2 regions of the Aeribacillus sp. FSL K6-8394 genome follow, and region 2 is predicted to be linked to the other one. Evidence: a T-box and tRNA genes for the amino acid it is inferred to sense, from the RefSeq annotation. Region 2 holds a T-box; the other holds one or more tRNA genes.
The links. A T-box is a leader RNA that pairs with one kind of tRNA and senses whether it is charged. The one in region 2 lies ahead of pheS (phenylalanine--tRNA ligase subunit alpha), so its partner is inferred to be a tRNA-Phe.
Positions count from the first base shown of each region.

Region 1 (9,675 bases), on a different contig from region 2:
TCACGAAACTCTTTGTTATGTAATTCCCCGCATACAATAAGTCCTTTCTCGCTTGAATCGATTTCATCCACAATCCGTTCAATTTGCTCATGTTCGACCAGCTTTTTTGTTTCCACCACTGGCTCAATATGAAGAGACTTCTGCAATTGATGGATTTTCGATAGATCGGGCAAAAGCGGCTCTCGGAAAGGTAAGTTGATATGGACTGGTCCTTTCGGATTTTCATTTGCAGTTTGGACCGCCCGTTGAGCGATATTTTTTATATATAACAGCATCGTTTGACTGCTTTCAGGAAGAGCGCAATCAACAAACCATTTCACATAGTTCGAATACAGATGAATTTGATCAATTGCTTGTGGAGCTCCAATATCCCGCAGCTCATGAGGTCTGTCAGCCGTTAAAATCACAAGAGGGATGCGTGAATAATGGGCTTCTATGATAGCTGGATAATAGTTTGCTGCAGCTGTTCCTGATGTGCAAAGCAAAGCAATTGGTTTTCTTTGTTTTTTAGCCAATCCAAGAGCAAAAAAACCTGCAGATCGTTCATCAATATTAATATAAGCATGTATTTTCGGATGCTCTGCAAATGTGATCGCAAGCGGGGTAGATCGTGAACCTGGGCTAATCACAACTTCAGAAATACCTTTTGTAATTAATCCATTTACAAATGCAATGACATAGTCAGATAGATTTTTATTTTTCATTCAGTTTTCCCCCTAATGCATGCTGCATAGGTCCAAATTTGATTTCTGTCTCCCTGTATTCCTCTTCCGGCTTCGAATCTCCAACAATGCCGCATCCTGCGTACAAATAAGCTTTTTGCTCATCCAGCAGACCTGAACGGATCGCAACGACAAATTCTCCGTTGTCCTGATCATCCATCCATCCAACCGGAGCAGCATACCAGCCTCTCTCTAAAGGTTCTTCATTGCGAATAAATGCTAGAGCAGCATCTTTCGGATAGCCGCCAAGCGCAGGGGTCGGATGCAATTTTTCTACAAAATCAATCAACGTAAAACCTTTTTTTACGGTTCCTTCAACAGGTGTATACAAATGTTGAATATTCGGCGTTTTTAAAATCGTTGGATTGTTTTGTAGTTGCACTTCTTGGCAATATTCACGGAACACTTTTTCGATCGCTTTGACAACAATTTGATGTTCATGAATGTTTTTTGTATCTGAAAGCAGCATCTGAGCGTATTCTTCGTCTGCCTCCACTGTTTTTCCTCTTTTAATTGATCCTGCTACACATGCAGACTGGACCTTTTGGTCTCTCTTGCTTACAAGCCGCTCAGGAGTTGCACCAACGAACGTTTTTCCTTCATTTTCAACAACAAATAAATAACAATTAGGCTGATGTTCATTTAACATTGATAAAACATAATGTATATCAATCGATCCCTCAAACTCCAGCAGCATTTCCCTTGCCAATACGACTTTCTCAAAACGGTTTTGTTTTATTTGTTCTGTTGCTTTTTCAACAGCTGCCATCCACTCTTTTTTATAAAACAAACTTTCTTTTTTGATGGTAAAATTCAAAAAAGAATTTGTGTCTTCATTTTTTTTCTTTAAGGTGTATTCATATGTATTGAAATGATTTATAATTTCATTTATATCATCAGTTGATTGAATTACCCTGTTTATAGTAGCAAGTGTGTGACGGCCAATTTTTGTAATCATGAAAGAAGGTAAAGTGAATCGTGCTTCATGAAACGGTTTCCATTTTGAAGAATTCGCATTTTTTAAAGGGTCAAAAGAAAAACCCCCAAAAAGAAGCGGACCCGTTCCAATCGGATGGGCGCCTTCAATTTGTATATGTTCTTTCCAATCTTTCCACTTTGAATAAATGTCAAAAAAACGGTTGGAAAATTTTTTGTCTGTCGTCAATTCGAGCTCAACACCAATTCCACAAAGGATAAATGTACGATCAGGTGTCGCCCAATAAAATCTTTTCCCTGCATAAGCCGATTGAAAGCTTGAGAAAATCTGGAGCGGATCTTTCTCCTTGATTTCAAATACATAACTTAAAATGATTGGATGGGAATATTTTTTGACATGATTGACAGCATTCGCAACTTTATCCCTCAATGTATCTGAACATGGAATTGAAACCAAAGATGATCCCTCCATAACCGAAAAATAGCTTATATTAAGATACACCTGTTCAAAATTTATGTCAACTATATTATAGAATGACGCAATGCAAAACAACAAGCAAACAAACTGCCTCAGCTCTTTGATGGGGCTTGAGCATTTATTCCAATGAAAAACAATTGACACTCTTTCGACATTTTTCTAGACTAGGTTGTGGGGAATAGCTTTCGTTTTCAGAATGAAATAAAGGAGAGAACATATTATGCATCCTAAAACGGAGTCACATAATGTACCCATTATAAAAGCTGAACGAGGGTTTCGGGCTTGGTGGATGCTTTTAAGACCCCATACATTAACTGCAGCATTTGTCCCCGTGATTGTCGGAACTCTTTTGGCACTGCAAGTAGGACCCATTCATATTGGACTTTTTCTTACGATGCTTACTGCCTCGTTGTTAATTCAAACAGCCACAAACTTATTTAATGAATATTTCGATTATAAACGAGGTCTTGATACAGAAGAATCTGTCGGAATTGGAGGAGCAATTGTCCGAAATGGCTTCAAGCCCCAAACCGTTTTAAATTTAGCAATCACATGTATTGTTGTCTCTATCCTATTGGGAATTTACATCTGTCTCCAGTCAAGCTGGTGGTTGGCATTAGTCGGTTCAATTTGTATGGCAGTAGGATACTTATATACTGGAGGTCCATATCCAATCGCTTACACGCCGTTTGGCGAGCTAGCTTCAGGTTTATTTATGGGAGTCGTTATTATCCTTATTTCCTTTTTTATTCAGACAGGTTATCTAACTTCAACAGCTTTCATTCATTCGATCCCGATTGCGATCACGATCGGCGCCATCATGCTTGCGAATAACATAAGAGACTTAGACGGCGATAAGGAAAACGGAAGAAAAACATTAGCAATTTTGCTTGGCCGCCAGAATGCAATTCGATTTTTAGCAATTATGTTTATTGTTTCTTACTGTCTCATTTTTATTATGATCATTTTTGATTATTCCACATGGTGGTCTATTCTTGCTTTTCTTAGCATTCCAAAAGCTATTCAGGCGGTGAAGCGATTTGTCGGCAAAACAAAGCCTATTGAAATGATGCCGGCCATGAAAGCAACATCGCAAACAAACACTTTATTAGGCTTTTTGCTTGCTGCAGGTTTGCTCATAAGCACCATCATATCTCAGTAGGGGGTGTCTAATAAGTCTTTTTTACGGCTTATTGACGCCCCCATGAATGTTTTAGAAACGTTGATATATCGGTGTTTATGATTTTTTGTTTTCAATGGGGATTTGACTTTCTGGACAGCCCCTTCTTACCTCTAGTCAAGTGTTTTTTATTAAATAATTTGGTTAATATAGATTTTATTTTGGAAGGAAGGGGTACCCCTTCCTTCCAAAATAAATTTTCGCATGACAAATAGACCTCACGATTTCCATTTTTTTCGCCAGGTCTTTGTGATATAATCTTACTTACGATTACTGATGCATTGTTGCCTTTTCGTAATCGTATTTCAGATTATGTGTGATAAGGTGATAAGCCGATTTCAAGAACTTATTCACGCATGCTATGGACGCAACTTTATGAGGTTTCCTCTGGGGTTGCGTTTTTAATTTATCATAATAATCTACAATATGATTTTGTGTATTTTTCCGTAGTTGGATCATGGTCTGGATCATGTAAAATAGAATCTTTCTAAGTTTGTTATTTCCTCTTTTATTAATCTTGTCTTTATAAAAGGTATTCCCAGATTGATATCTCATGATATCAATACCGACGTAAGCATTCAGTTGTTTATGGTTTTTGAATCGTTGAATATCTCCTAGTTCTCCAATTAAACGAACTGCAGTCGTTTCTCCGATTCCTGGAAATGAAATTAAAATCTGATACTCTTGTTTATCTTTCGATAATTTAACCATCTTTTGGACAAGTTGATCTCTTTTCTCCTTCAAGTCTGCAATCCGTTTGGCATAATCCCGCACTTGTTCACAGCGAATATCATCTTTTGAAATTGCTGGATACGCTTCTTTTGCTGCTTCGATTAAAGCGATCCCTTTTTCTTCAGCACGTGCCAATGATAAGTTTTTTCTTGTGTTGGCTTTTAAACGATTACGAATCACTGTTTTTGAACAAACTAACACATGATCCGGATGAGGATATAATTGAACGACATTCAAAAATAAAGCAGAACGTTTACTGAATAGCTTTTCTAACTCGGGAAAACTCAATTGTAGAATCGCATGTAAACGACTATATAAATGCGTCATTTCACTACTTAATTCATCATAATATCTCGTCATTGCACGCATTTGTTTATAATATTCCCCTTCTTGATAAGTTTGTTCACGTTCAACTCTAAAGTGAGTTTTCGCAAGTTCATGAGCGTCGCTTTTATCTGTTTTTTGTCTCCTCATTGAAGCCATTTGAATATTCGCTTCGAGTGGGTTAACTCGATAATACATATAACCTTGATCACCTAAGAATCGTTCTAGTGGTTTTGAATATACGCCTGTTGCTTCAAAGACAATATCAGGTGCCTGTCCATCTTTTTGTGTTAAAGTTATAAGGGTTTTGTTTAATTTCTCGAAAGAGTAACGGTTATGGGTTATTTCACCCTCATATTCGCATTGACGATAACGGTCGTAAATGACCATTGTGCTTTTCCCCATACTGACATCAAATGCCACTACGTGTTTCATATTTTCTGCCTCTCCTTTTTAGCCAAACATAGAAGGTCTTCACATTGCCTTATCGATTCCATTTTCTTATACACGGTCTCTTCGGACCCAACATACTAAACTGATTCAAATAAGGGTGTGAAGTTGGTCTGTTTTTAATACGGACTCTATTTGGTCCCAGGAGCTGTTCGACCTTCCTTCACTTCTACTATAAAAAAATAGTAGCACAAACCTTGGCCTAGGTCTGTACTACTAATGTTAGTATGTTTTTATTAAGCTTTACTGTGAAATTTGTTCTGTATCATCCACTCGCAATTTCAATATGCTGAGCAAATATTTTGTCCTGAAAAAACATCTCGATAGGTCACAGCCTCTTTATCGGATAGCCAGCCTGTTTCTCAGCGAATGATGTTATGTTAGCCTTTCAAGTGCCATCAGCTTCAAAGCATAGCGTTAAAAAAGGCGCGGAAGCAGCAATCCTTTCCTGACATGTTTTAAAATGATGATGAAATTTATGGCTGCAAAGGTGAATTTTTTTCATGATTTTAAAGTTATAATTTATTCCTTTTCGTCCAAAATAGCTTTAGATTCTAAAAAAGAAGGTGTCTTTCATATGGACATGGACGAAAAAAAATTAAAGGATTTTCAAAAGCAATTAATATTCATGAAAAATGAGATTGAAAAACGTTGGGATAATAACGATCATTTTCAATTGGAAAAAGGGCTGGACCATGAATCAACTGGAGAGCTTTCCAGCTACGACAATCACCCCGGAGACGATGCGACCGAACTGTATGAAAGAGAAAAAGATTTAGCATTAAATAAACATTTAGAAAAAGAATATGAAGAGATCGTTGAAGCATTAGAAAGAATTCATGAGGGTACTTACGGTACTTGTTCCGTCTGCGGAAAAAAAATTGATGAAGACCGTCTCAAAGCCATACCGACAGCCAAAACATGCAAAGAACATACTCTAGTTCAAACGATTTCTCATGAAAGACCTGTAGAGGAAGAAATACTTGATGCGACTTTTCACGGATCCTCTCAAATCGACCATGAAAATACCGCTGTTACTGAGCCGTATGATTATTTTCAAGATGTTATCGAATACGGAACGTCAGAAACACCGCAAGATGTAAGAACTCCACCGTTATCGTACGGAGATATGTATAATTCCGATGATGAAATTGGATATATTGAAGATATTGAAAACTTCATTTATACAGATATTGAGGGAAAAAACGTAAACGTCTATCCGTCACATGAACATAAACAATATGAAAAAATGCTTGATGAAGAGGATTTAACAGTTTTATGGGGAGATCTTCCATTAACAGAAAAAGAACCATATACGAAAAATGATTAAAATTAGAAGAATCGAGTAGGAGGGAGCGATTAACTCCCGTCCTCTCACACCACCGTACGTACGGTTCCGTATACGGCGGTTCAATTAAGATAATTGACGCAAGTCTTTATAACTTCCGTGAATAGCTGTTCTCTTTATGCCAGTGGTCACTCCACCCTCCAAGAGATCTCCCACGGGATTCACCGCTTCCTCCCTCAAGTGAGGTACTACGTTTTCTGTGTTCATCATGACACACTGAATGCCAAGGGCTATTCTCTCTTAATTGTTCGGTCCTTCTTAGTTGTTCTAGACCAACTAATACTATGACCTCTGCTGACTTCTGACTGTTCAGCTATCTATCACTAGATAGGTTACCAAGGTTACTTGGCGTGCCAGCCAGACCTCCCCGGGTAAGAGTGTAATCTTTCCTTCCATCCATCTGCTTCATTTACTCTGTATCACCTTCGGCAGAAAGGGCTTTGTTTTGTCATGCAAACTCACCCAGTGATACCTAGCCTCATATGAAGTTCGTGTTCCTCAGACCGGAAGTTTGCCGCTCGCTTCCTTCAGATTCCGCGTCACCACGGACACCCTTGCTCTTGGCTAACCTCTACTTCTGTCTTCGGGGTTCGGGACTTACACCCTATAGTTCATGTACATGCCGGGCGCACGAAGACAAAAAAAGCGTTGCAAACTGCAACGCTTTTTTTTGATTTCGAAATGACTCCGCAGGCAGGATTCGAACCTGCGACCGTTCGGTTAACAGCCGAATGCTCTACCACTGAGCTACTGCGGAATATAAAAAAAATTTAAGGCATTTTGCCAAATAGAGCAGCTTTTGACTGACAATTGCAGCAATGTCAATTGCCCAACTAGGCTGCTAAAAAAATAGCAATGGGCCTGAGTGGACTTGAACCACCGACCTCACGCTTATCAGGCGTGCGCTCTAACCAGCTGAGCTACAAGCCCATATTAAGCGGGTGATGGGAATCGAACCCACGACATCAGCTTGGAAGGCTGAGGTTTTACCACTAAACTACACCCGCACGAAAATATTTATTTTTTTATTTAAATGATAAACACGCATTTTCCATGCCTCTTCCTCTTCCAGCATTGTTCGAGGATGTAAATGCGTCGAGGCAACTCGCAGATTATTCATTGAAGTGTCGCTCGTGGCTGAGGTTTTACCACTAAACTACACCCGCATAATAAGCTGATGATAGAAATAAATACTTAACTATAGGCAAATGGGGCGACTGATGGGAATCGAACCCACGAATGCCAGAGCCACAATCTGGTGCGTTAACCACTTCGCCACAGTCGCCGCAATTAATAAAACAATGGCTCGGGACGGAATCGAACCGCCGACACAAGGATTTTCAGTCCTTTGCTCTACCGACTGAGCTACCGAGCCGTAAAACTCCGATAAAAAATTATGTAAAATCCATCATTAAAGAAAGAATTCATCGAAACAACCTGCTGTACTTGAAAAATTCCTCCTACAGCTGTTGAATCAATAATTAATGGCGGTCCCGACGGGAATCGAACCCGCGATCTCCTGCGTGACAGGCAGGCATGTTAACCGCTACACTACGGGACCATTGGTTGCGGGGGCAGGATTTGAACCTGCGACCTTCGGGTTATGAGCCCGACGAGCTACCGGACTGCTCCACCCCGCGATAATAATGACGGAGGAGGAGGGATTCGAACCCCCGCGCGGTTTGACCCGCCTCTCGGTTTTCAAGACCGACCCCTTCAGCCAGACTTGGGTACTCCTCCATATAATAAAGATGGTGGACCTTGCAGGATTCGAACCTGCGACCGGACGGTTATGAGCCGTCTGCTCTGACCAGCTGAGCTAAAGGTCCGAAAAATGGCGGTGGAGGGGATCGAACCCCCGACCTCACGGGTATGAACCGTACGCTCTAGCCAGCTGAGCTACACCGCCAAATTAAATATGGAGCCTAGCGGGATCGAACCGCTGACCTCCTGCGTGCAAAGCAGGCGCTCTCCCAGCTGAGCTAAGGCCCCTTTAAATTCCCTGGTCGGGAAGACAGGATTCGAACCTGCGACCCCATGGTCCCAAACCATGTGCTCTACCAAGCTGAGCTACTTCCCGATATGGCGCGCCCGAGAGGAGTCGAACCCCTAACCTTTTGATCCGTAGTCAAACGCTCTATCCAATTGAGCTACGGGCGCAAATATGGTGCCGAGGACCGGACTTGAACCGGTACGGTAGTCACCTACCGCAGGATTTTAAGTCCTGTGCGTCTGCCAATTCCGCCACCCCGGCAGAGAAAAGCGGAAGACGGGATTCGAACCCGCGACCCCCACCTTGGCAAGGTGGTGTTCTACCACTGAACTACTTCCGCGTATTATGCGGGTGGAGGGACTTGAACCCCCACGCCGTAAGGCGCTAGATCCTAAGTCTAGTGCGTCTGCCAATTCCGCCACACCCGCGTCAAAATGGTGAGCCATGGAGGATTCGAACCTCCGACCCTCTGATTAAAAGTCAGATGCTCTACCGACTGAGCTAATGGCTCATAAAAAATTTTTTTCTCCTAATCCATTTTTCATTTGTCAGATGTCCCTTCCTCTGCCAGTCTTTTCGAGGATGTTGGATGCATCGGGACAACTCTCTGATTGTTCGTCGAAGCATTTCTCGTTGCTCTGACGACTAATCTAAAAGCTCCTGCTCAATATGCAACAACTTTAATGATGCCGGCGAGAGGAATCGAACCCCCAACCTACTGATTACGATTCAGTTGCTCTGCCAATTGAGCTACACCGGCATGATGAATACAACAATCAATAATCAGTCTTGCTTCATTTGATCGTCGTTAAATCTTGTCCAAGGAAAAGTTCAATTGGTACGATGAAGCAGCATGAAAGACGATATCTCGACCGTGCTTTGCCAATTGAGCTGAATCGATATACTGTATGGTGGAGGATGACGGGATCGAACCGCCGACCCCTTGCTTGTAAGGCAAGTGCTCTCCCAGCTGAGCTAATCCTCCAATTCAAAAATCACCAGAGGACATATGCAAAGTAAATAAAAGTCCATAATTCTTTCAAAACTAGATAACGGTTCCTTCACGAATAGATGCTCTTTCTTGGTTAAGTCCTCGATCGATTAGTATCCGTCAGCTCCACGTGTCGCCACGCTTCCACCTCGGACCTATCTACCTCGTCATCTTCAAGGGATCTTACTCGCTTTTCGCGATGGGAAATCTCATCTTGAGGGGGGCTTCACGCTTAGATGCTTTCAGCGCTTATCCCTTCCGCACATAGCTACCCAGCGGTGCCCCTGGCGGGACAACTGGTACACCAGCGGTGCGTCCATCCCGGTCCTCTCGTACTAAGGACAGCTCCTCTCAAATTTCCTGCGCCCGCGACGGATAGGGACCGAACTGTCTCACGACGTTCTGAACCCAGCTCGCGTACCGCTTTAATGGGCGAACAGCCCAACCCTTGGGACCGACTACAGCCCCAGGATGCGATGAGCCGACATCGAGGTGCCAAACCTCCCCGTCGATGTGGACTC
Region 1 covers NZ_JBBPAA010000002.1:846,160-855,834, reverse strand. The annotation lists gene menD (2-succinyl-5-enolpyruvyl-6-hydroxy-3-cyclohexene-1-carboxylic-acid synthase) at 1-704, opposite strand, end outside; gene NSR00_RS16575 (isochorismate synthase) at 694-2,115, opposite strand; gene NSR00_RS16570 (1,4-dihydroxy-2-naphthoate polyprenyltransferase) at 2,357-3,298, shown strand; gene NSR00_RS16565 (IS110 family transposase) at 3,587-4,807, opposite strand; gene NSR00_RS16560 (TraR/DksA C4-type zinc finger protein) at 5,400-6,152, shown strand; tRNA gene NSR00_RS16555 (tRNA-Asn) at 6,856-6,927, opposite strand; tRNA gene NSR00_RS16550 (tRNA-Ile) at 7,027-7,100, opposite strand; tRNA gene NSR00_RS16545 (tRNA-Gly) at 7,107-7,177, opposite strand; tRNA gene NSR00_RS16540 (tRNA-His) at 7,380-7,455, opposite strand; tRNA gene NSR00_RS16535 (tRNA-Phe) at 7,473-7,545, opposite strand; tRNA gene NSR00_RS16530 (tRNA-Asp) at 7,656-7,731, opposite strand; tRNA gene NSR00_RS16525 (tRNA-Met) at 7,734-7,810, opposite strand; tRNA gene NSR00_RS16520 (tRNA-Ser) at 7,821-7,910, opposite strand; tRNA gene NSR00_RS16515 (tRNA-Ile) at 7,923-7,999, opposite strand; tRNA gene NSR00_RS16510 (tRNA-Met) at 8,006-8,079, opposite strand; tRNA gene NSR00_RS16505 (tRNA-Ala) at 8,090-8,162, opposite strand; tRNA gene NSR00_RS16500 (tRNA-Pro) at 8,174-8,250, opposite strand; tRNA gene NSR00_RS16495 (tRNA-Arg) at 8,254-8,330, opposite strand; tRNA gene NSR00_RS16490 (tRNA-Leu) at 8,336-8,424, opposite strand; tRNA gene NSR00_RS16485 (tRNA-Gly) at 8,432-8,503, opposite strand; tRNA gene NSR00_RS16480 (tRNA-Leu) at 8,510-8,591, opposite strand; tRNA gene NSR00_RS16475 (tRNA-Lys) at 8,599-8,674, opposite strand; tRNA gene NSR00_RS16470 (tRNA-Thr) at 8,851-8,923, opposite strand; tRNA gene NSR00_RS16465 (tRNA-Val) at 9,073-9,148, opposite strand; rRNA gene NSR00_RS16460 (23S ribosomal RNA) at 9,245-9,675, opposite strand, start outside.
Region 1: it encodes a tRNA-Phe, which carries the amino acid that the T-box ahead of pheS (phenylalanine--tRNA ligase subunit alpha) is inferred to sense. The anticodon was not compared.

Region 2 (9,675 bases):
AGGAAGATTGATCATGGACGATTCCTCCGTAAACTCCTCTATATTCTTGTTTGACAGGAATGCAATAGCGGTCATTTCGAATCGTAATAATGGCATCCGAAAGATTTTTTTGTGCAGATGGGGAGCGAATGATCGATTCCAGCTTTTCGCGAATACGAGCCTCCAGTGTACGGATTTGACCTCTTATCGCTTTTAATTTATCGCTCGCATCATCAACAATTTCCCCGTCATCGCGTATGCAACGTTGAATTTCTTTTTCTTCTTTTAAATAAATTCCGATTTCGCTGACCAATTGTTCTAAATGAGGAAGTGAAACCTCCTCTTCTTGAGTCAACTTTTCAATAAATTGCTTCATTTGTCTTGAAGCATATAACACGGCAGAAACAGCCACAAGCTCTTGCGGACCTAAAGTTCCGCCTATTTGCGCACGCTTTACACTCGGCCGTATGTCGCTTAATCCTCCGAAAGGGGCAGAGCCTTTCAATCGGAGCACTGTTAGTGCTTCATCTGTCTGCTCCTGCCTCTTCAGTACTTCGTTGATGTCTCCTGACGGCATAAGCTTTAACGCTTTCTCTTTTCCTAAAGAAGAAGAAGCATGCTCTTTCAGCTGTTCCCTTATTTTATTAAATTCCAAAACATGTAACACTCGTTCCTGCAACTTCTCAAAACCTCCTGACAGTTGAATGGTCAGTCTTTCCTTTTTAAAAATTGCTTTAATTGTTCAACATCCCACGTATTCACAACGTCATCCGGCTGAATGAAAGCTTTTCGCGCATACGCAACCCCTATCTCCATATGTTCTAGCATGTTTATGCTGTGGGCATCTGTATTAATCACAACCTTTACACCGTATTCCTTCGCTTTCTTCAAATGTTCTACACATAAGTCAAGCCTGTTCGGATTTGCGTTCAATTCTAAAATAGTATCTGTTTCCTTTGCAAGTTCTAAAAGCATTTCTATATCAACATCGTATCCTTCTCTTCGCCCAATTAACCTTCCAGTCGGATGAGCGATAATATCAACATGGTAATTATATAGGGCTGCTTTCAGCCTTTTCATCATTACACTCTGCGGCTGGGAAAAGTTCGAATGGATCGATGCAATAACTATATCTAGCTCTTTTAGACTATCGTCGTCATAATCAAGTGTACCGTCCGGCAAAATATCCATCTCGATTCCTCTGAAAATCGTAAAATCAGAATATTGTTCATTCAACATGTCAATTTCTTCTTTTTGTTCTTTCAGCTGCTCAGGAGTCAAGCCGTTGGCTACTTTTAAAAATTGCGAGTGATCTGTAATCGCGATGTACTTGTAGCCTTTTCTTTTAGCAGCCTCAGCCATTTCCTTGATTGAATGAGCGCCGTCGCTCCATGTTGAATGCATATGGAGATCTCCCTTTATTTCCTCGAGCGAAATAAGATTTCCTTTGTATTTTTCCACTTCCTCCCCATCTTCCCGAACCTCTGGCGGAATGTAGGGAAGCTGAAAGTGTGCATACAGCTCTTTTTCTGACTCAAATGTGAGCACTTCTCCGGTTTCTATTATTTCTACGCCGTATTCGCTTATTTTTTCTCCTCTTTCCTTCGCTAGCTGGCGCATTTTTACATTATGCTCTTTTGAGCCTGTAAAATGGTGCAAAGCCGAAATGAATTCCTTTGGGTGCACGATGCGAAAATCGACCTGAACCTTGACATCAAACTTGAGTTCAATCGATATTTTCGTATCGCCTTTCGCAATGATTTCAGTTATATTCGGCATTGTTAAAATGTAATCTCGCACAGCTTCTTTATTTTCCGCCGCAATAATAAAGTCAAGGTCTTTTATCGTTTCTTTCATTCTTCTTAAGCTTCCTGCGCGAGAAAAGCGAACTATTCCGTTTTTCTGTCCTTTTTCTAAAAATTTCTCTATTTTTTCTGCAATCGGCAGCATATAAGCAAGAGGCAGTCGGCCCGGTTTTTTATTCATTTCATCGATCGCAGCCAATATTTTTTCTTCCGTTACTTTTCCAAAACCTTGTAAACTTTGCACTTTATGTTCTTCACAAGCTTTTTTTAAAGAATCGATGTCCACAACACCTAAATCCTTGTACAATTTTGCAATCTTCTTTCCGCCCAGCCCTGGCAATTGAAGAAGAGGGATTAACCCTTCAGGAACTTCCTTTTGCAAGGTTTGCAGCGTTTTTGACTCGCCGGTTTTTATGAATTCTTCGATGACTGCACTCGTTCCTTTCCCAATCCCACTGATTAAAGTAAAATCGTGGATGTCTGATAGGCTTCTCGCATCCCTTTCAAGGGCATTGGCAGCTTTATAAAACGCGGAGATTTTAAAAGGGTTTTCGCCTTTTAACTCCATATATACCGCAATTTTCTTTAACAGGCTGACAACATCCTTTTTGTGAACCGTCATGTTTTACGTCACCTCTTGAATCTTAAACAATATAAAAATCACCTGCTATTGAACTATTTAATAGAAACAGAGAAGGACGATGGGGGTCTAAATAAAGATGTTTCCATCGTCCCTTTACGTCTAACTTCCTTTACCGAAATAGCCGATCCAAAGATCGTGAATTTTATCAGATAAGACAGGGGTATGATTGACAATTAAATCAGCCAGCAGCGATTTATCGATAAGATTTTGAATTTGCTCGGCTGGAATGAGCGCTGCCAAAAAAAGCAGAATGAATAAAATGAGGTAAGTTTCCGCAAAACCTAAAACCGCACCCAGCAAGCGGTTGATTTGCTTAAGTATTGGAAGCATCGCAACAAAATCAAACATAGATCCGATGATGTGAAGCGCTATTTTTGATCCGATAAACAAAAGCACGAATGCAACTCCGCGATAGTAAGCTTCCTCCAAATGGCCCCCTGTCAATATAGATAGAGCAGCATTTGAATCTCCTATATTTGGATACGGTACCCATAATTCCAGTTTAGGAGCAAGATCGTCAAAATATGTTCTGGCAATTATGAAAGACACTATAACACTTGATAAATAAACTACTTGGAGAATAAATCCCCTTTTAAGGCCAGTGAGCAATCCGAATACTAAGAAAAATAAAATGATCAAGTCAAGCATTTTAAATTTCAATCCTTTTCTTGAAGTTGCTTTTCTAGTTCTTCAAATTTCTCCTTTAATTTGAGATAATCATGAACAGCATTAACCGCAGTTAGTACTGCCAGCTTGTTTAAATCTAGAGATGGGTTTTTTTGACTGATTTCCCGCATTTTTTCGTCAACAATTGAAGCGACAAGCTTCATATGATTTACGCTCTCATTTCCAACAATCGAATACTGCTGTCCATATATATAAACAGTCGCTTTATTTTTAGGTTGATCAGACAAAGCGAATCCTCCATCCTCTATGAAAAAATATCGCAAAATGATTCAAAATCCTAATCATAATCATAACATGTTTGTCGAAAAGATGGAAAGAAGAACAAAAGAAAGGGTACAATAATATAGCATCCATTTTAGGAAAGCGAGGCGTTTTTTATTGTCCAATATCGTCATAAAAGTTGATCATGGGGGAATTCAAACTTTGAAAGATTTTTATAATCCTTTCATTATAGACAGAACCCCTCCAGGTGCCGTCTTTTCTGCCAAATTGACAAACTGTACGATCACTGCTTACAAGTCGGGAAAAGTGCTTTTTCAAGGATCTGCCGCTCAGCAGGAAGCAAACAGATGGGAAAAAACAGCAAAAACAGCCCCTTCTCAAACAGAGGATGAGCTTCAACAGCTTCAACAGATGTCAGTCATCGGCTCTGATGAAGCAGGAACGGGGGATTATTTTGGACCGATCACGGTTGCTGCAGTATTTGTCCCTAAAGAAAAAAGAAAACTGGTTCAGCAGCTTGGAGTAAAAGATTCAAAGGCTTTGACAGACAAACAAGTTTTTTCAATCGCCAACACTTTAATAGAGACAGTTCCGTACAGCCTCTTAATTTTGCGCAATGAAAAATACAATCAATTGCAGAAATCTGGAATGAACCAAGGGAAATTGAAAGCTATCCTTCATAATCAAGCGATTCATCATTTACTCAAGAAAATTTCTCCTGATAAACCAGAAGCTGTGTTGATCGATCAGTTTGCAGAGCCGGATGTTTACTTTCAATATCTTAAAGACCGGGATGTTCCGTTTAAAGACATAACCATCTTTAAACCGAAGGCGGAGCATATACACATATCTGTCGCTGCAGCATCCATTATCGCAAGATATGCTTTTTTAAAAGAATTAAACAGCTTATCCAACGCAGCCGGATTTTATTTGCCAAAAGGAGCCAGCCATACTGTCGATGAAGCTGCTGCCAAATTAATAAAGGAAAAAGGGAAAAACACACTTGGCAAAATGGCAAAGCTTCATTTTGCCAACACCGAAAAAGCTTTGAATCTATTGAATTGAAATGACGAATCCGGAAATCTTATTTTCTGAGGTTAGCAGGACCAATTTATGATTTCAATAAAAATGAAGGTGCTATCTGCACCTTCATTTGTTAGCTGGAATTATTTTAGGGATTTATCGTCCTGCGTTAGCTGCGAAGAACTGCTGAAAATTTTTCCTCTACCGCCTTAATTACTTTTTCATGAGCTTTTGCTGCTTCCTCATCCGTCAATGTTCGTTCAGGATCGTAGTAGCGGAGTGAAAATGCGATCGATTTTTTCCCTGCTCCCAAACGTTCTCCTTCATACACATCAAAAATGGAAATCTCTTTTAACAGTTTTCCGCCCGCTTCCCGGATCGTTTCTTGAAGCTCGCCAGCATGCACATGCTGATCAACGACTAAGGCGATATCCCTTGTAATGGATGGGAACCTTGGAATCGGCGTATATATGACTGGCTTAGCTTCATATTGAATGAGATCGGCTAGCTTCAGCTCAAAAACATATGTTTCATCTAAATCATACTCTTTTTCAACTTCCGGATTTAATTCGCCGACAAATCCGATGAATGATCCGTTTAAATAAATATCTGCCGTTCTGCCGGGATGCAGCCCTTCACGTTTTGCCTGTTTATACTCAATTTCATCCAACAGTCCAAGCAGATCAAATAAACCGTCTAAAATTCCTTTCACAACATAAAAATCAACTTTTGTTTTTTCCCCTTGCCATGGGTGATAAACGTAGTGACCCGTCATGACGCCTGATAAACGTTCTTTTTCCAAAGGCTTTTCTAAAGCATCGTCCGAAATGAAAACAGAACTAATTTCATAAAGATGAATATCATCGATTTGCCGCGCTTTGTTATATTTTACAGACTCAAGCAAATGAGGAAGCAGGCTTAAACGCAAAACACTCCGCTCTTCACTCATCGGCAATGCTAATTGAGTAAAGCTTGACGTCTCCAGCGTAAATTGTCCCGCCTTTTCTTTGCTCGTTAACGAATATGTGATCGCTTGATAAAGCCCGGCGCCTTCCAAAAATCTTCGCACTTTTCTTCTTTTCAATTGATAGTCTGTTAATGCTCCGGATGTTGAAGATCCTTCAGGCAATGTTGACGGAATATAGTCATATCCGTAAAGGCGGGCTACTTCTTCAATTAAATCTTCTTCAATCGCAATATCGCCTCTTCTTGTCGGAACGGTTACTGTAAAAAGACCGTTTTCTTCAACGGTTTCAAATTGCAAGCGGTCAAAAATTTCTTTTATTTCATCTACTGCAATGTTTGTCCCTAAAACGTTATTAATTTTCTCAGCGGAAATGGTGATCACTTTTTTCTCGATTGAAAAATCATGAAATTCTGCTTCACCTTCTAAAACAGTTCCGGAGGCGTATTTTGCGATCAATTGTGCTGCCCGCTCTGCTGCAGCTTTTACCCTGTTCGGGTCAACTCCCTTTTCAAATCTCAAGCTCGCTTCACTTCTAAGTCCGAAATCCTTCGACGCTTTTCGGACAACACTGCCTTTAAAATAGGCGGCTTCAAGCAAAACGGTCGTCGTATCGTCTCTTACTTCAGAATCGGCCCCTCCCATTACACCAGCTAATGCAACAGGTACTTTGCCATTTGTGATCACAAGGTGATCGCTTGTAAGCTTTCGTTCTTGATCATCAAGGGTCACGATCGTCTCTCCGTCATGTGCGCGGCGAACGAGTATTTCCTTTGATCCGAACCGGTCATAGTCAAACGCATGAAGCGGCTGGCCGTATTCTAATAAACAATAGTTTGTAATATCGACGACGTTGTTATGCGGTCTGATTCCGGCTTTTATTAAGCGCATTTGCATCCATAAAGGGGAAGGGGCAATTTTGACATTTTTAATAATTTTGGCTACATAGAATGGATTATCTTCTTTTGCTTCAACATTCACAGTAATATAATCAGTTGCTTTTTCTTCGGCAGCCTCATAATGAACTTCCGGCTTTCGAACCTCTTTCTTTAAAATTGCTGCAACTTCATAGGCAACACCGATCATGCTTAAACAGTCAGAACGGTTTGGTGTAAGACCTAATTCAAGTACATAATCGTCCATAAACAGCTGTTCCATCGCATTTTTTCCAACTTCAGCATCACTAGGGAAAACAAAAATGCCGTCAGAAAACTCTTTTGGGACAAGCTTTCCTTCAATGCCCAGCTCTTGCAAAGAACAAATCATACCGTTAGATTCTTCACCGCGCAGCTTTGCCCGTTTAATTTTGAAATTGCCCGGCAAAACCGCACCAACTTTGGCTACCGGCACTTTTTGACCTTTTTCAACGTTTTGGGCGCCGCATATAATTTGCACTGGTTCTCCTTCACCGATGTCAACTAAACATTTGCTTAATTTTTCTGCATTTGGATGCTGTTCTTTTTCAAGCACCTGTCCAACTACAACATCTTTTATTCCTTCATTAACAGCTTGAACATTTTCAACTTCAATGCCGCTCTTCGTTATTTTTTCAGCCAGCTCCTCAGGGGAAATGTCTAGATCAACATATTCAGAGAGCCATTTGTATGAAACGAACATGAGAAAACCTCCTTTTAAGCTTGTTTAAACTGTTTCAAAAAACGCACATCGTTTGTATAAAAATGACGAATATCATCAATTCCATATTTCAACATGGCAATCCGTTCCGGTCCCATTCCAAATGCAAAACCACGGTATTTTTTCGAATCGAATCCCGCCATTTCCAAAACGTTTGGATGAACCATCCCTGCTCCTAAAATTTCAATCCAGCCTGTTCCTTTGCATACATGACAGCCTTTCATGGAGCATTTAAAACAGGATACATCGACTTCCACCGACGGTTCAGTAAACGGGAAAAAGCTCGGACGCAGACGAATTTGCCTGTCTTCACCGAACAGTTTTTTCGCAAACACTTCGAGCGTTCCTTTTAAATCGCTCATGCGAATGTTTTCATCCACAACGAGCCCTTCAATTTGCGTAAATTGATGGGAGTGCGTTGCATCATCTGTATCACGTCTGTATACTTTCCCTGGACAAATGATTTTTACAGGACCTTTCCCTTTATATTTTTCTAGCGTTCTCGCCTGAACTGGAGATGTGTGTGTGCGCAGCAAAATTTCATCAGTTATGTAAAAGGAATCTTGCATATCCCTTGCCGGATGGCCTTTCGGCAAATTGAGCGCTTCAAAATTGTAATAATCTGTTTCAACTTCTGGACCTTCCTCTACTGTGTATCCCATGCCGATAAACAAATCTTCAATTTCTTCAATGACCGCTTGGAGAGGATGATGGTTTCCTGTTCGAACCGGTCTGCCTGGAAGGGTAACGTCAATCGTTTCTTGCTGTAATTTTTTCTCGATTTCTGCTTTTTCGAGTTGTTCTTGCTTACTTGTTATTTCCCCGGCAATCACTTCCCGAATTTCATTTGCTAACGCACCTATTTTCGGCCGTTCTTCTTTCGAAAGCTTTCCCATTCCGCGAAGAACTTCGGTAATCGGTCCTTTTTTTCCAAGATATTGAACGCGAATATTTTGCAATTGTTTTAAATCCGTTGCTTCCCGTACCTTTTGCAACGCTTCATCGCGAAGCTTTGTTAATTCTTCCTGCATGTAAATTCCTCCTTTTTTTTAAAATAAATAAAAAAACCCATCCCAAAAAAGGGACGAGTTGAATTTCGCGGTACCACCCTTATTAACAAAGAAAGAATCTTTGTTCACTTCATTATCATAACGGCACAGCCGGAGCGCCTTTACATGCTTCCGCATGGTCCTGGCGTCAACTCTGGAGGTGAATTCGTTTGCCTCTACCATAAAAATGCTTCCAGTCTACGGCATTTTCTCCCTAAATGGCGACCTGCAAACTACTCTTCTCCGTCATCGTTATTCCTTTATTCAATTGCTTTTAATTATAAAAAAAAGAAATTAAAGGCGCAACACTATTTGCGAAGATGGTACATGAAAATAGCTGAAGCAACGGCAACATTTAATGACTCCGCTTTTCCATAAATCGGAATGTGTAAATTTTGATCTGTCATATCCAGCAGATCTTTTGAGACCCCATTTCCCTCATTTCCTACAAGGAGGGCAAATGTTTCAGAAGGAGGGATCTCTTTATAGAAAACAGCATTTTTTATTGAAGTTCCAAATACAGGAATTTTCTCTTCCTTCAACTTACTTATAATCTGTTTTAATGACGAATTGATCACAGGCAAATGAAAAATTGATCCTTGAGTCGCCCGGATCGTTTTACTATTGTACAAATCAACCGTCCCTTCACCTAAAATCACAACATCCATTCCAGCCGCATCTGCAGTACGAATGATCGTACCGAGATTTCCTGGATCTTGAACCGCATCTATTAACAGCCATTTTTTGGCGTTCAAATCGATTTCCCACCTAAGCTGCTTACAAACAGCCATGACACCTTGCGGGGAATCCGTTTCAGACAGAAGCGAAAACACCTCTTTGGAAACAATCGTTGTCGGAATTGTACCTTCGAAAAAATGATTTGGCAGCTTCGCTCCTTCTAAAACAATTAACTCTTGAACAATTGATTTGTATTTGAGAGCTTCCTCGATTAAATGCAAGCCTTCAATTAAAAACAGCCCGCGCTCTTCCCGTTTTTTTCTTGATTGCAGCTTTTTCCATTCTTTTACTCTTTCATTTTTAGTTGACGCAATCCGTTTCAATGATGGTGTCTCCTTCAACTGATAGTTCATTTCATATACATATTATAGAAAACAAAAGAAAAAATAAAGAAGAATGAAGAAAAACGAGGTGAAGGATATGAATTTTGATTTGCGCAATGCAGTCATTGCCAACATATCGCAAAATTCAAAAGACGAGCTGAGAGAAACGATCGTTGATGCCATCAATAGCAAGGAAGAAAAAATGCTTCCAGGGTTAGGCGTGTTATTTGAAATTATCTGGAACCATTCAAGTCAGCGTGATCAACAGGAAATGGTTGAAACACTTGAACAAGGATTAAAAGAGACTGGAGCTGGGAAATAACCAGCTCCTGCTTTTTAGTTGTATGTAATGTTTTCAACCGTTTTTTTGTCGAGGCGTTTAATGACTTCTGTCAATAATTGAACCGTATGTTCAAAGTCTTCGCGATGAATCATCGCAGCGTGTGTATGAATGTAGCGCGTTGCAATCGTAATGGAAAGCGTTGGAACACCATTTCCTGTTAAATGAATCGATCCGGAGTCTGTACCGCCTCCCGGCATAGCATCATACTGATATGGAATGCCGCATTCTTCAGCGACCCCTACGACAAAATCGCGAAGCCCTTTA
Region 2 covers NZ_JBBPAA010000001.1:1,774,644-1,784,318, forward strand. The annotation lists gene NSR00_RS08405 (endonuclease MutS2) at 1-658, opposite strand, end outside; gene polX (DNA polymerase/3'-5' exonuclease PolX) at 688-2,406, opposite strand; gene NSR00_RS08415 (CvpA family protein) at 2,527-3,075, opposite strand; gene zapA (cell division protein ZapA) at 3,084-3,341, opposite strand; gene rnhC (ribonuclease HIII) at 3,493-4,401, shown strand; gene pheT (phenylalanine--tRNA ligase subunit beta) at 4,529-6,940, opposite strand; gene pheS (phenylalanine--tRNA ligase subunit alpha) at 6,955-7,989, opposite strand; T-box leader at 8,036-8,266, opposite strand; gene NSR00_RS08440 (TrmH family RNA methyltransferase) at 8,316-9,068, opposite strand; gene sspI (small acid-soluble spore protein SspI) at 9,166-9,390, shown strand; gene NSR00_RS08450 (M42 family metallopeptidase) at 9,405-9,675, opposite strand, start outside.